Regions from separate parts of the Pseudomonas sp. GQ91 genome, predicted to be linked through region 1. Evidence: predicted binding sites of a transcription regulator. Region 1 holds the regulator's gene; the other holds the start of a gene.
The links. The regulator sigma-54, encoded in region 1, starts transcription at its own class of promoters, with help from an activator protein. The targets are predictions, from matches to a motif close to ANTGGCATNNANNTTGCTNT.
Positions count from the first base shown of each region.

Region 2: flgB (flagellar basal body rod protein FlgB) is a predicted target of sigma-54. The motif match lies at 3,265-3,284, and genes of this name have one in related genera.

Region 1 covers NZ_JCAXED010000002.1:173,854-179,769, forward strand. The annotation lists gene AC6CIA_RS02950 (KdsC family phosphatase) at 1-188, shown strand, start outside; gene lptC (LPS export ABC transporter periplasmic protein LptC) at 197-769, shown strand; gene lptA (lipopolysaccharide transport periplasmic protein LptA) at 756-1,289, shown strand; gene lptB (LPS export ABC transporter ATP-binding protein) at 1,289-2,014, shown strand; gene AC6CIA_RS02970 (RNA polymerase factor sigma-54) at 2,200-3,693, shown strand; gene hpf (ribosome hibernation-promoting factor, HPF/YfiA family) at 3,767-4,072, shown strand; gene ptsN (PTS IIA-like nitrogen regulatory protein PtsN) at 4,083-4,547, shown strand; gene rapZ (RNase adapter RapZ) at 4,550-5,407, shown strand; gene AC6CIA_RS02990 (HPr family phosphocarrier protein) at 5,424-5,696, shown strand; gene AC6CIA_RS02995 (ZIP family metal transporter) at 5,719-5,916, opposite strand, start outside.
Region 2 covers NZ_JCAXED010000024.1:25,502-29,681, forward strand. The annotation lists gene AC6CIA_RS25450 (ribonucleoside-diphosphate reductase subunit alpha) at 1-103, shown strand, start outside; gene flgE (flagellar hook protein FlgE) at 274-1,590, opposite strand; gene flgD (flagellar hook assembly protein FlgD) at 1,621-2,352, opposite strand; gene flgC (flagellar basal body rod protein FlgC) at 2,369-2,812, opposite strand; gene flgB (flagellar basal body rod protein FlgB) at 2,816-3,223, opposite strand; gene cheR (protein-glutamate O-methyltransferase CheR) at 3,589-4,180, opposite strand, start outside.

The DNA of each region.
Region 1 (5,916 bases):
TGCCTGACCTGCCAGTGATCCGCCGTGTCGGTTTGGGCATGGCGGTGGCCAATGCCGCGGCGTTCGTGCGCGAGCATGCCCACGGCATTACCCAGGCCCGCGGCGGCGAAGGCGCCGCTCGTGAGTTCTGCGAGTTGATCCTGCGCGCGCAGGGCAGCCTTGAAGCGGCCCACGCCGCCTACTTATAGAGCTATCTATGCTGAGTAAAAAGATCCGTAATTTCCTGATATTCGGGACTATCGCCGTACTGTTCCTGGCGGTCGGCTACTGGAATATCAGCCCGGAACGCTTCCTCGACCAGCCTGTGGCGCAAGTCGACGGCGGCGCCATCGACTATTACGCCACCAACGCCTACAGCGTGCAGTTCCTGCCCGATGGCAAGGTGCAATACGAGATGACTTCGGACAAGGTCGAACACTTGAAGGCCTCGGAGATCACACTGTTGACCAATCCGGACCTGAATCTTTATCGCGGTACCGAGTACCCTTGGCACGTCACCAGCAAGCGTGGCGAAGTCAATCCGGACGGTACCGAAGTGGAGTTGATCGACTCGGTGCGTATCGCGCGCACCGATGCCGAGAATCGCCAGACCGTGATCACCAGCAGTCGCATGACCGTATTCCCGCAGAAGCAATATGCGCAGACCGAGCAAGACGTTAGAATCGACGGCGCTGGCGGTGTATCGACTGGCAAGGGAATGAAAGCGTATTTGAAAGAAAGCAGGATACACCTGCTATCGAACGTAAGAGGACAGTATGAGGCTCGTTAAAACCCTCCCTATTTTGCTCGGTCTGGGCGCAGCACTGGGAAGCGTGAGCGCCTGGGCTCTGCCGAACGATAGCCAGCAGCCGATCCACATCTCGGCTGACGATGCGCAACTGGATGACAAGCGAGGCATCGCGACCTACACCGGTGACGTCGTCATCACCCAGGGCTCGATGAAGATCACCGGCAGCAAGGTGACATTGACCCGCACCGCGGCGGGCGATATCGACGTGGTGACCTCGGTGGGCAACCTGGCGTATTTCGAGCAGCAGCAAGCCGCCTCCGATCCAGGCCCGATGAAAGGCTATGGCCGGACCATTCAGTACCATGCGCAGCAAAACCGCATCGTCCTGATTGACCAGGCCAAGGTGGTCAGCACCGACGGCAACTCCACGGAAGGTGAAAAGATCACCTATGACACCGTGAAGCAGGTCGCCAACGCCGGCCGCGCCAACGGCAGCAACGTCACCACGCCACGTCCACGCATCGACATGGTTATCCAGCCGAAGAAGAAGGCCGAGTAATGGCAACCCTGAAAGCCCAGCATCTGGCCAAGGCCTATAAAAGCCGTCAGGTCGTGCGCGACGTCAGCCTGTCCATCGACAGCGGCCAGATCGTCGGCCTGCTTGGCCCCAACGGTGCCGGCAAGACCACCTGTTTCTACATGATTGTCGGCCTGGTCCAGGCGGATCAGGGCCGTGTACTGATCGACGACCTGGATGTCAGCCACCAGCCCATGCACGGCCGTGCCCGGGCCGGGATCGGCTATCTTCCCCAGGAAGCGTCGATCTTCCGCAAACTGTCGGTGTCCGACAACATCATGGCGATCCTCGAAACCCGCAAGGAACTGGATCGTGACGGCCGTCGCCAGGAGCTGGAAAGCCTGCTGCAGGAATTCCACATCAACCACATTCGCGACAACCTCGGCATGAGCCTTTCCGGTGGCGAGCGGCGCCGCGTGGAAATCGCCCGCGCCTTGGCCACCGCCCCGAAATTCATCCTGCTGGACGAGCCCTTCGCCGGTGTCGACCCGATCTCGGTGGGCGATATCAAGCAGATCATCCATCACCTCAAGGCCAAGGGAATCGGTGTATTGATCACCGACCACAACGTACGCGAGACGCTCGATATCTGCGAAACCGCTTATATCGTGAATGATGGCCAACTGATCGCCGAAGGTGACGCCGCGACGATTCTGGCCAACGATCTGGTCAAGGAAGTTTACCTGGGTCACGAGTTCCGCTTGTAAACACCTTGGTGTCATAGCGCAGCGCCACGGAGCGCGCGAGTCAATAAAAACCTTATTATTTTTATTGTTACCGCGCTCTAGGCAAAGCAACCGACATCAGGCATATAATTTGCTTATGTTTGGCGCTCACGCGCCCTGTCGTGGATGGCGCACTGCGCCGGCGAATAAGGTGTTAAGCCCCTGCCATGAAACCATCGCTAGTCCTGAGAATGGGCCAGCAGCTGACGATGACACCGCAGCTGCAACAGGCCATCCGCCTGCTCCAATTGTCGACCCTGGACCTGCAACAGGAAATCCAGGAGGCCCTGGAGTCCAACCCGATGCTCGAACGCCAGGAAGAAGGCGACGACTTCGATAACGCAGATCCGTTGGCCGACAACATCGAGCAAAAACCCAACGCCGACGTGCAGGAACCGTCCTATCAGGAAACCGCCCCGACGGTGGATAACCTTGAGGAAGGCGAATGGAACGAGCGCATTCCCAATGACCTGCCCGTGGACACTGCCTGGGAAGACGTCTACCAGACCAGCGCCAGCAGCCTGCCCAGCAACGACGATGACGAATGGGACTTCACCACCCGCACCTCCGTCGGCGAGAGCCTGCAGAGCCACTTGCTGTGGCAACTGAACCTGGCACCGATGTCCGACACCGATCGCCTGATCGCCGTGACCCTGATCGATTGCATCAATAACCAGGGCTACCTTGACGAGACCCTCGAGGAAATTCTCGACGCTTTCGACCCGGAACTGGACATCGAGCTGGACGAAATCGAAGCCGTCCTGCACCGCATCCAGCAATTTGAACCGGCGGGCATCGGCGCCCGCAACCTCAGCGAATGCCTGTTGCTGCAACTGCGCCAACTGCCCGCCAAGACGCCATGGCTCACCGAAGCACAGCGCCTGGTCACTGATTACATCGACTTGCTGGGCGGCCGCGACTACAGCCAACTGATGCGCCGCATGAAGCTCAAGGAAGATGACCTGCGCCAGATCATCGAACTGGTGCAAAGCCTCAACCCGCGCCCTGGCTCGCAAATCGAGTCCAGCGAGGCGGAATACGTGGTGCCCGACGTGATCGTGCGCAAGCACAACGAACGCTGGCTGGTGGAGCTTAACCAGGAGTCAGTGCCGCGCCTGCGGGTCAATCCGCAATACGCCGGTTTCGTTCGCCGGGCGGATACCAGCGCCGACAACACCTTCATGCGCAACCAGTTGCAAGAGGCCCGCTGGTTCATCAAGAGCCTGCAAAGCCGCAACGAGACGCTGATGAAAGTCGCCACGCAGATCGTCGAGCACCAGCGCGGCTTCCTGGAGTACGGCGACGAAGCGATGAAACCGCTGGTGCTGCATGACATTGCCGAAGCGGTAGGCATGCACGAATCGACCATTTCCCGCGTGACCACCCAGAAATTCATGCATACCCCCCGGGGTATTTATGAGTTGAAATACTTTTTTTCCAGCCACGTCAGCACCTCCGAAGGCGGCGAATGCTCGTCCACGGCGATCCGCGCAATCATCAAAAAACTGGTTGCCGCGGAAAATCAGAAAAAGCCGTTGAGTGACAGCAAGATCGCTGGTTTACTGGAGGCACAAGGCATTCAGGTCGCCCGCCGAACCGTTGCCAAATACCGCGAATCCCTTGGGATTGCGCCTTCCAGCGAGCGCAAGCGGTTGATGTGACGGGCGGGCCACAGCGTTCCAGTGGCAGGCATTTGCCTGCCGCTTTATGCACTGGCAACGAAGGAGAAGCTGTATGCAAGTCAACATCAGTGGACACCAGCTGGAAGTCACCAAGCCCCTGCGTGAGTACACCGAGAGCAAGCTGAACAAGCTTGCGGGGCATTTTGACAAGATCACCAACGTGCAGGTCATCATGGAGGTCGATAAGCTCAAGCAGAAAATCGAGGCCACCTTGCACGTACCGAACGCCAAACTCGTCGCCAACGCGGAACATGAAGACATGTACGCGGCAATTGACTCGCTGTACGACAAGCTGGACCGCCAACTCATAAAGCATAAGGAAAAGAATCTGCACCTGATGCAAGGTACAGGTCGTTAACTCTCCCCCCATGATCCGACTTGAAACCATCCTGACCCCCGGCCGTTCCCTCGTGAACGCGCCGGGCGGCAGTAAAAAGAAAGCCCTCGAACAAATTGCCAACCTGATCAGTCGCGAAGTGCCTGAGCTGGAGATGCAAGATGTTTACGAGGCCCTGATCGCCCGTGAAAAACTTGGCTCCACCGGTTTTGGCAACGGCATCGCCATCCCTCACTGCCGACTGAAAAGCTGCGAGCTGCCAGTCAGCGCCCTGCTGCACCTGGACGCTCCGATCGAATTCGACGCGATTGATGGTGCCCCGGTAGACCTGCTGTTCGTATTGCTGGTCCCGGAAGCCGCCACCGATGCGCACCTGGAACTGCTCCGGCAGATCGCCAGCATGCTCGACCGCAAGGATGTACGCGACAAATTGCGCAGTGCCGAGACCAATCAGGCGCTGTATCAGGTTGTCCTGGATGAACAAAACGGGCAGTAATCATGCGTTTGATCATCGTCAGCGGGCGTTCCGGCTCGGGTAAAAGCACCGCTCTCAACGTCCTCGAGGACAACGGTTTTTACTGCATCGACAACCTGCCCGCCGGCTTGCTGCCCGAGCTCGCCGAGCGTGCGCTGATCCACACCGAACTGGCGCAACCGCTGGTCGCCGTGTCGATCGACGCCCGCAACCTGCCGAGTCACTTGTCACGCTTCCCGGAACTGCTTGAAGAGGTGCGCGGCAAGCACATTCATTGCGATGTGCTGTACCTGGACGCGGATGAAGAAACCCTGCTCAAGCGCTTCTCGGAAACCCGTCGTCGTCACCCCTTGAGCAGTGCAAATCGCTCGCTGGCCGAAGCCATCGAAGACGAAACCAACCTGCTGGGGCCAATCATTGACTTGGCCGACCTCAAGATCAACACCACCAGCCTGAACCTTTATCAGCTGCGTGATGCCATCAAACTACGCCTGCTGAACCAGCCGGAATCGGGCACCGCCTTTCTGGTTGAGTCCTTTGGCTTCAAGCGCGGCATGCCCGTCGACGCCGACCTGGTATTCGATGTGCGCTGCTTGCCCAATCCCTACTGGAAACCGGAACTGCGCGAGCAGTCCGGCCTTGACCAGCCGGTGGCCGAGTACCTGGCCGCACAGCCGGATGTCGAAGAGATGTTCCAGGACATTTCCAGTTACCTGCTTAAATGGTTGCCACGCTTTGCCGCCAGCAATCGGGCCTATGTCACTATCGCCGTTGGCTGCACCGGTGGGCACCACCGCTCCGTCTACCTGACCGAACGCCTGGGCCAGGTTCTGCAAAAAACTCTCAAGAATGTCCAGGTCCGCCACCGCGACCTTAGCTGAAAGGAACACACCCGCGATGCCCGCTCTGGAAATTGAAATCATCAACAAACTGGGCTTGCATGCCCGGGCGTCGGCTAAGTTTGTCGGAGTCGCGGGTCAGTTTCCTTGCCAGATTCGTGCAGGACGAACCCCCGAATCCATGGTTGATGGCAAGAGCATCATGGCGATGATGATGCTCGCCGCGGGCAAAGGCACCAGGATTCATCTGAAAACGGAAGGCGAGCAGGAAGAAGAAGCAATGGCAGCCTTGGTGGAGTTGATCAATAACTACTTCGACGAGGGTGAGTAACCTCACCCTGGCCGCATCGGCTTCACCCCAACGCCGTATCCATTGTCATCATCAGACAAAACCCGATGCACAACCCCAGGCTCGCGAGCTTGTCATGGCCATTGCGCCGTGATTCGGGGATGACTTCATGCGTGACCACCAAGAGCATCGCCCCGGCAGCCAGCGCAAGGCCCAACGGCAATAACATTTGCGCCAGGCTCACCAGCCAGGCACAGAGAAT
Region 2 (4,180 bases), on a different contig from region 1:
CGGCAACCACGGTGATGACTCGGTTCTCGCCGCTCCAGCCGGCCCGGCGCCAGTGCCAAAGGCCTGCGCGATCGACGAGCCGGATTGCGAAGCCTGCCAATAAGCTGAGCCTGCCTTGGGGCTAATCCTCCAAGGTTGAGAAACCCCCGATAGACCCTGGCTGCAACGGGATCCATCGGGGGTTTTCTTTTGCCTGCGGTTTGCCTCCAAATGACGCACATAAAAAAGCCCCTCGATCGAGGGGCTTTCAAGTGAAGCGTCAGGCCAACCGCATCAGGTCATCTGAATGATGGTCTGCATGATGGTGCTTTGCGTGGAGATAGTCTTCGAGTTCGCCTGGAAGTTGCTCTGGGCCTTGATCAACTCGACCAACTCGCTGGTCAGGTTGACATTGGAGTTTTCCAGGGAGTTGGCAACAATCGTCCCCAAAGTACCGGATTGCGGCGCGTCGTAACCTGGCTGGCCGGAAGCGAACGTCTCTTTCCAGGTAGTGCCGCCATTTGGCTGCAGGCCCTGTTCATTGTTGAAGCTCGCCAGGGAGATCTGGCCGATCGCCTTGCTCTGCTGGTTGCTGAATGTAGCGAACAGCACGCCGCTGCCGTCGATTTTCAAGCCTGTGATTTCACCCGTGGCGTAGCCGTCGGTAACCGGTGGGTTACGGTAGCTGGCCGAATTGTACTGGGTGATGTTGGCCATGTTGATGGCAATCCCGGTAGGGTTGGCCGCTGCGCCATTGTCTTCCCACACACCATTGTTCAGGACGCCCGGCTTCCAGTCGTCAATGGTCAGGGTGGTGTTGGAAACGGTGCTCGGCGGTGTGACGATGCCTGCAAGGGCACCGGCCGTGTCAAACGTCAGCGTCGAAGCCACGGGCGGGACCGCACCGACACCGCTGATAGGTGTGCCATCAGGGTTGCGTCCATCAATCAGGGTGTAGGACTTCCACTCATTGGAGCCGGTCTTGACCATGTATTGCACCATCGGGTGCGAGTTGCCCTGGGTGTCATACAGCGTGGTGGTGTACTGGGTGGTGAAAGTCGATGTTTCATTCGGATCGAACGGATGAAGCGCCTGGTTAATCACCGGCTCCGTGGACTTGAGGTTGCTGGTCGAATCAACCTTGGTCGAGGCTTTCGGTGGCAGGTTCGACTGATCGATACGCAGGTCAATCAGTTCGCCCTTGACGATCTTGCCGTTTTCGTCCGCCGCATAGCCTTGCAGACGCGAGGTGCCGCCGGAGTTGGTGACAAAGCCATCCTTGTCCGGTTTGAAGGTACCGGCACGCGTGTACTCCAGGGAGCCATCGCTCCCCTTCTGCACGAAGAAACCACCGCCCTTGATCGCCATGTCCAGCAGTCCGCCAGTACCGGTGATTTCACCTTGGCTGAATTGCTGGGAAACAGCGGCGAGGTTAACCCCGCTTCCGATAGCGTTATGGCCGGTACCGAGCTTGGACGCCGCGTAGATGTCGGCAAACTCCGCACGGGACGACTTGAAGCCGGTGGTGGCGACGTTGGCGATGTTATTGCCGGTCACGTCCAGTTGTTTATTGGCCGCATAGAGGCCGCTGAGGCCGATATTAAAAGACATGTTCTCTCCTCTTGCCGTATTTAGCCGGCTCTATGTACCGATAGTCTGAATTTGCGACAGCTTGATACTGCCCAGGCCGCCCGAAAGATTGAGCAGCATTTCGCCGCCCGTCTGGCTCAAGGTGACGCTGGTGACGGTGGCCGGCAGCGAAGTGCGCAGAGCCACCGTATCGCCCGCGTCGTTCTTGGTGCTGGCCGCGAAAGTGTAATTGCCGGAATCGACGGTCTCGCCGGCTTCGTTCTTGCCGTCCCAGATGAAGTCCGACTTGCCGGCGCCCTGGGCATCCAGCTCGATAGTCTTGACAAGATTGCCGTCTTTGTCGGTGACCTTGACGGTGACGTTGCCCACCGACGAAGTAACGGCCACCGAGCCGGTGAAGCTCTTGCTGGTATCAACCAGCGCCTTGTCGGTATCAATAATCACCGAACGGCCCACCAGCGACGACGCTTGCAGTGCCTGCGAGGACTTGTAGTTGCTGGAGATGGCATTCACCGAGTCGTTCAAGGTGTTGATGCCTTCCAGGCTGCTGAACTGCGCCAGTTGCGCCACGAACGCGCCGTTGTCCTGAGGCGACAGCGGGTTCTGGTTTTTCAATTGGGTGACCAACAATTGCAGGAACGCGTCCTTGCCCAGGGCCTGGTTGCCGGAAGCCGACTTGGCAGCATCGGACAGGCTGTCCTTGTTGGCCGCCGCGTCCTTGACGTTGGCGTTGAACAGATCCTGGATCGTCGAGTTACTCGACACATCGTTAGTGACGGACATTCTTTGGCGCCCCTTATCACTGACCCAGGGTCAGGACCTTCTGCATCATGGTTTTGGCGGTGTTCATCATTTCCGCATTGGTCTGGAACGAGCGACTGGCGGAAATCATGTCAGCCATTTCCTCGACCACGTTGACGTTGGGGTAATACACGTAGCCCTTTTCGTTCGCGGCAGGATGGTTGGGTTCGTAACGCGCTTCCAGATTGCTCTGGTCTTCGACCACACCCAGGACCTGGACCCCCTGGCCCGCGGCATCCTGGCTCTGGAACAGCGAATCGCTGCCGCCATTCTGGCCAGCCTGGAACATGGTGGCGAACACCGGGTGGCGCGCACGGTACGTCTGGTCAATGCTCGACGATACGGTTTCGGCGTTGGCGATGTTACTGGCAACGGTGTTCAGACGCGTGGTCTGTGCACTCATGCCACTACCGGCAATATTGAAAACACTGGATAGAGACATGAATTACTCTCCGCGCAGGGCCGACATCAGCCCTTTGAATTTGCTGTTGAGCAGGGTGAAGCTGGCCTGGAAGTTCACCGAGTTCTCGGCGTAGTTCGACTGTTCCAACTGGGCATCGACGGTGTTCTGGTCGATCGACGGCTGCATCGGCGTGCGATACATCAGCGACTCATCAGCATTGCCCAGGCCTTGCGCTTCGATATGACGGTTGTTGGTCATGTTCAACGCAAAGGCGCCATTCTTGGTCTTGTCACTCTGCGCGGCGAGCACCGCAGCGAAGTCCAGATCCCGAGCCTTGTAGTTCGGGGTGTCGGCGTTGGCGATGTTATTGGCCAGGACTTCAGCACGCTGGGCGCGGAACCCCAGGGCTTGTTCGTGGATACCGAGCGCTTTATCGAAGCTGATGCTCATGGCGGAAACCTTTAGGCTGACCTGCTTTTCGTAATACGGATTTAGCAAGTGCCATGCCAAGTAGCTTAAGCCCATATAAATCAAGGCGTTGAGTAAATTCAGGCCGCGGCAATGCCAGAAAAGCGGCAACCGTCTTCCGCTTTGACGCCAGTAAAGCGGCAATAGCCGTTGCCACCCTCCAATAATTTGCCGCAAAAAAGTGGGTGTGGCGCTGAATGCCGGTCAGCCAGGCGAAACGACTGTGGGAGCGGGCGTGCTCGCGAAAGTGGCGTAACAGTCAACAGTGATGTTGTCTGCCACACCGATTTCGCGAGCACGCCCGCTCCCACAGGTTCCACTGCTTATCGGAGGTGATTTTCGGGGTATTACTTGGCCTGGTAAATGATCCCTGGACTGCACTGCACCATCTGATAATGGTCCGGCAAGCCATTCAACGCTTCGGACGCCCCCAGGAACAGGTAGCCACCGCGCTTGAGGGTACCGTGAATGCGCAACAGAATGTCTTTCTTCACTTCAGCCGAGAAATAGATCAACACGTTGCGGCAAAACACGATATCGAACTTGCCCAGGCTGGCATAACTGTCCAGCAGGTTGAACGAGCGAAACTCGACCCGACTCTTGATCGGTGCCTTGATCGCCCAACGCCCGGCGCCCTTGGGGTCGAAATAACGCTGCAAGCGTTCCGGAGACAAGCCACGTCCCAAGGCCAGGCTGTCGTACTCGCCGGTCTTGCAGTTGCTGAGCATGGAGCCGGACAAGTCCGTGGCGACAATCTGCACCCCGGCCTTCAACTGCCCAATGTTGGTCCGCTCGAACTCATCGATGGACATCGACAGCGAATAGGGTTCCTGACCCGAAGAACACGCCGCGGACCAGATCCGCAGACGCTGGCCCGGGCTGGCCTTGATTGCCGCAGGCAGTACCTTGTTCTTGAGCACTTCAAAGGGATAGGTGTCG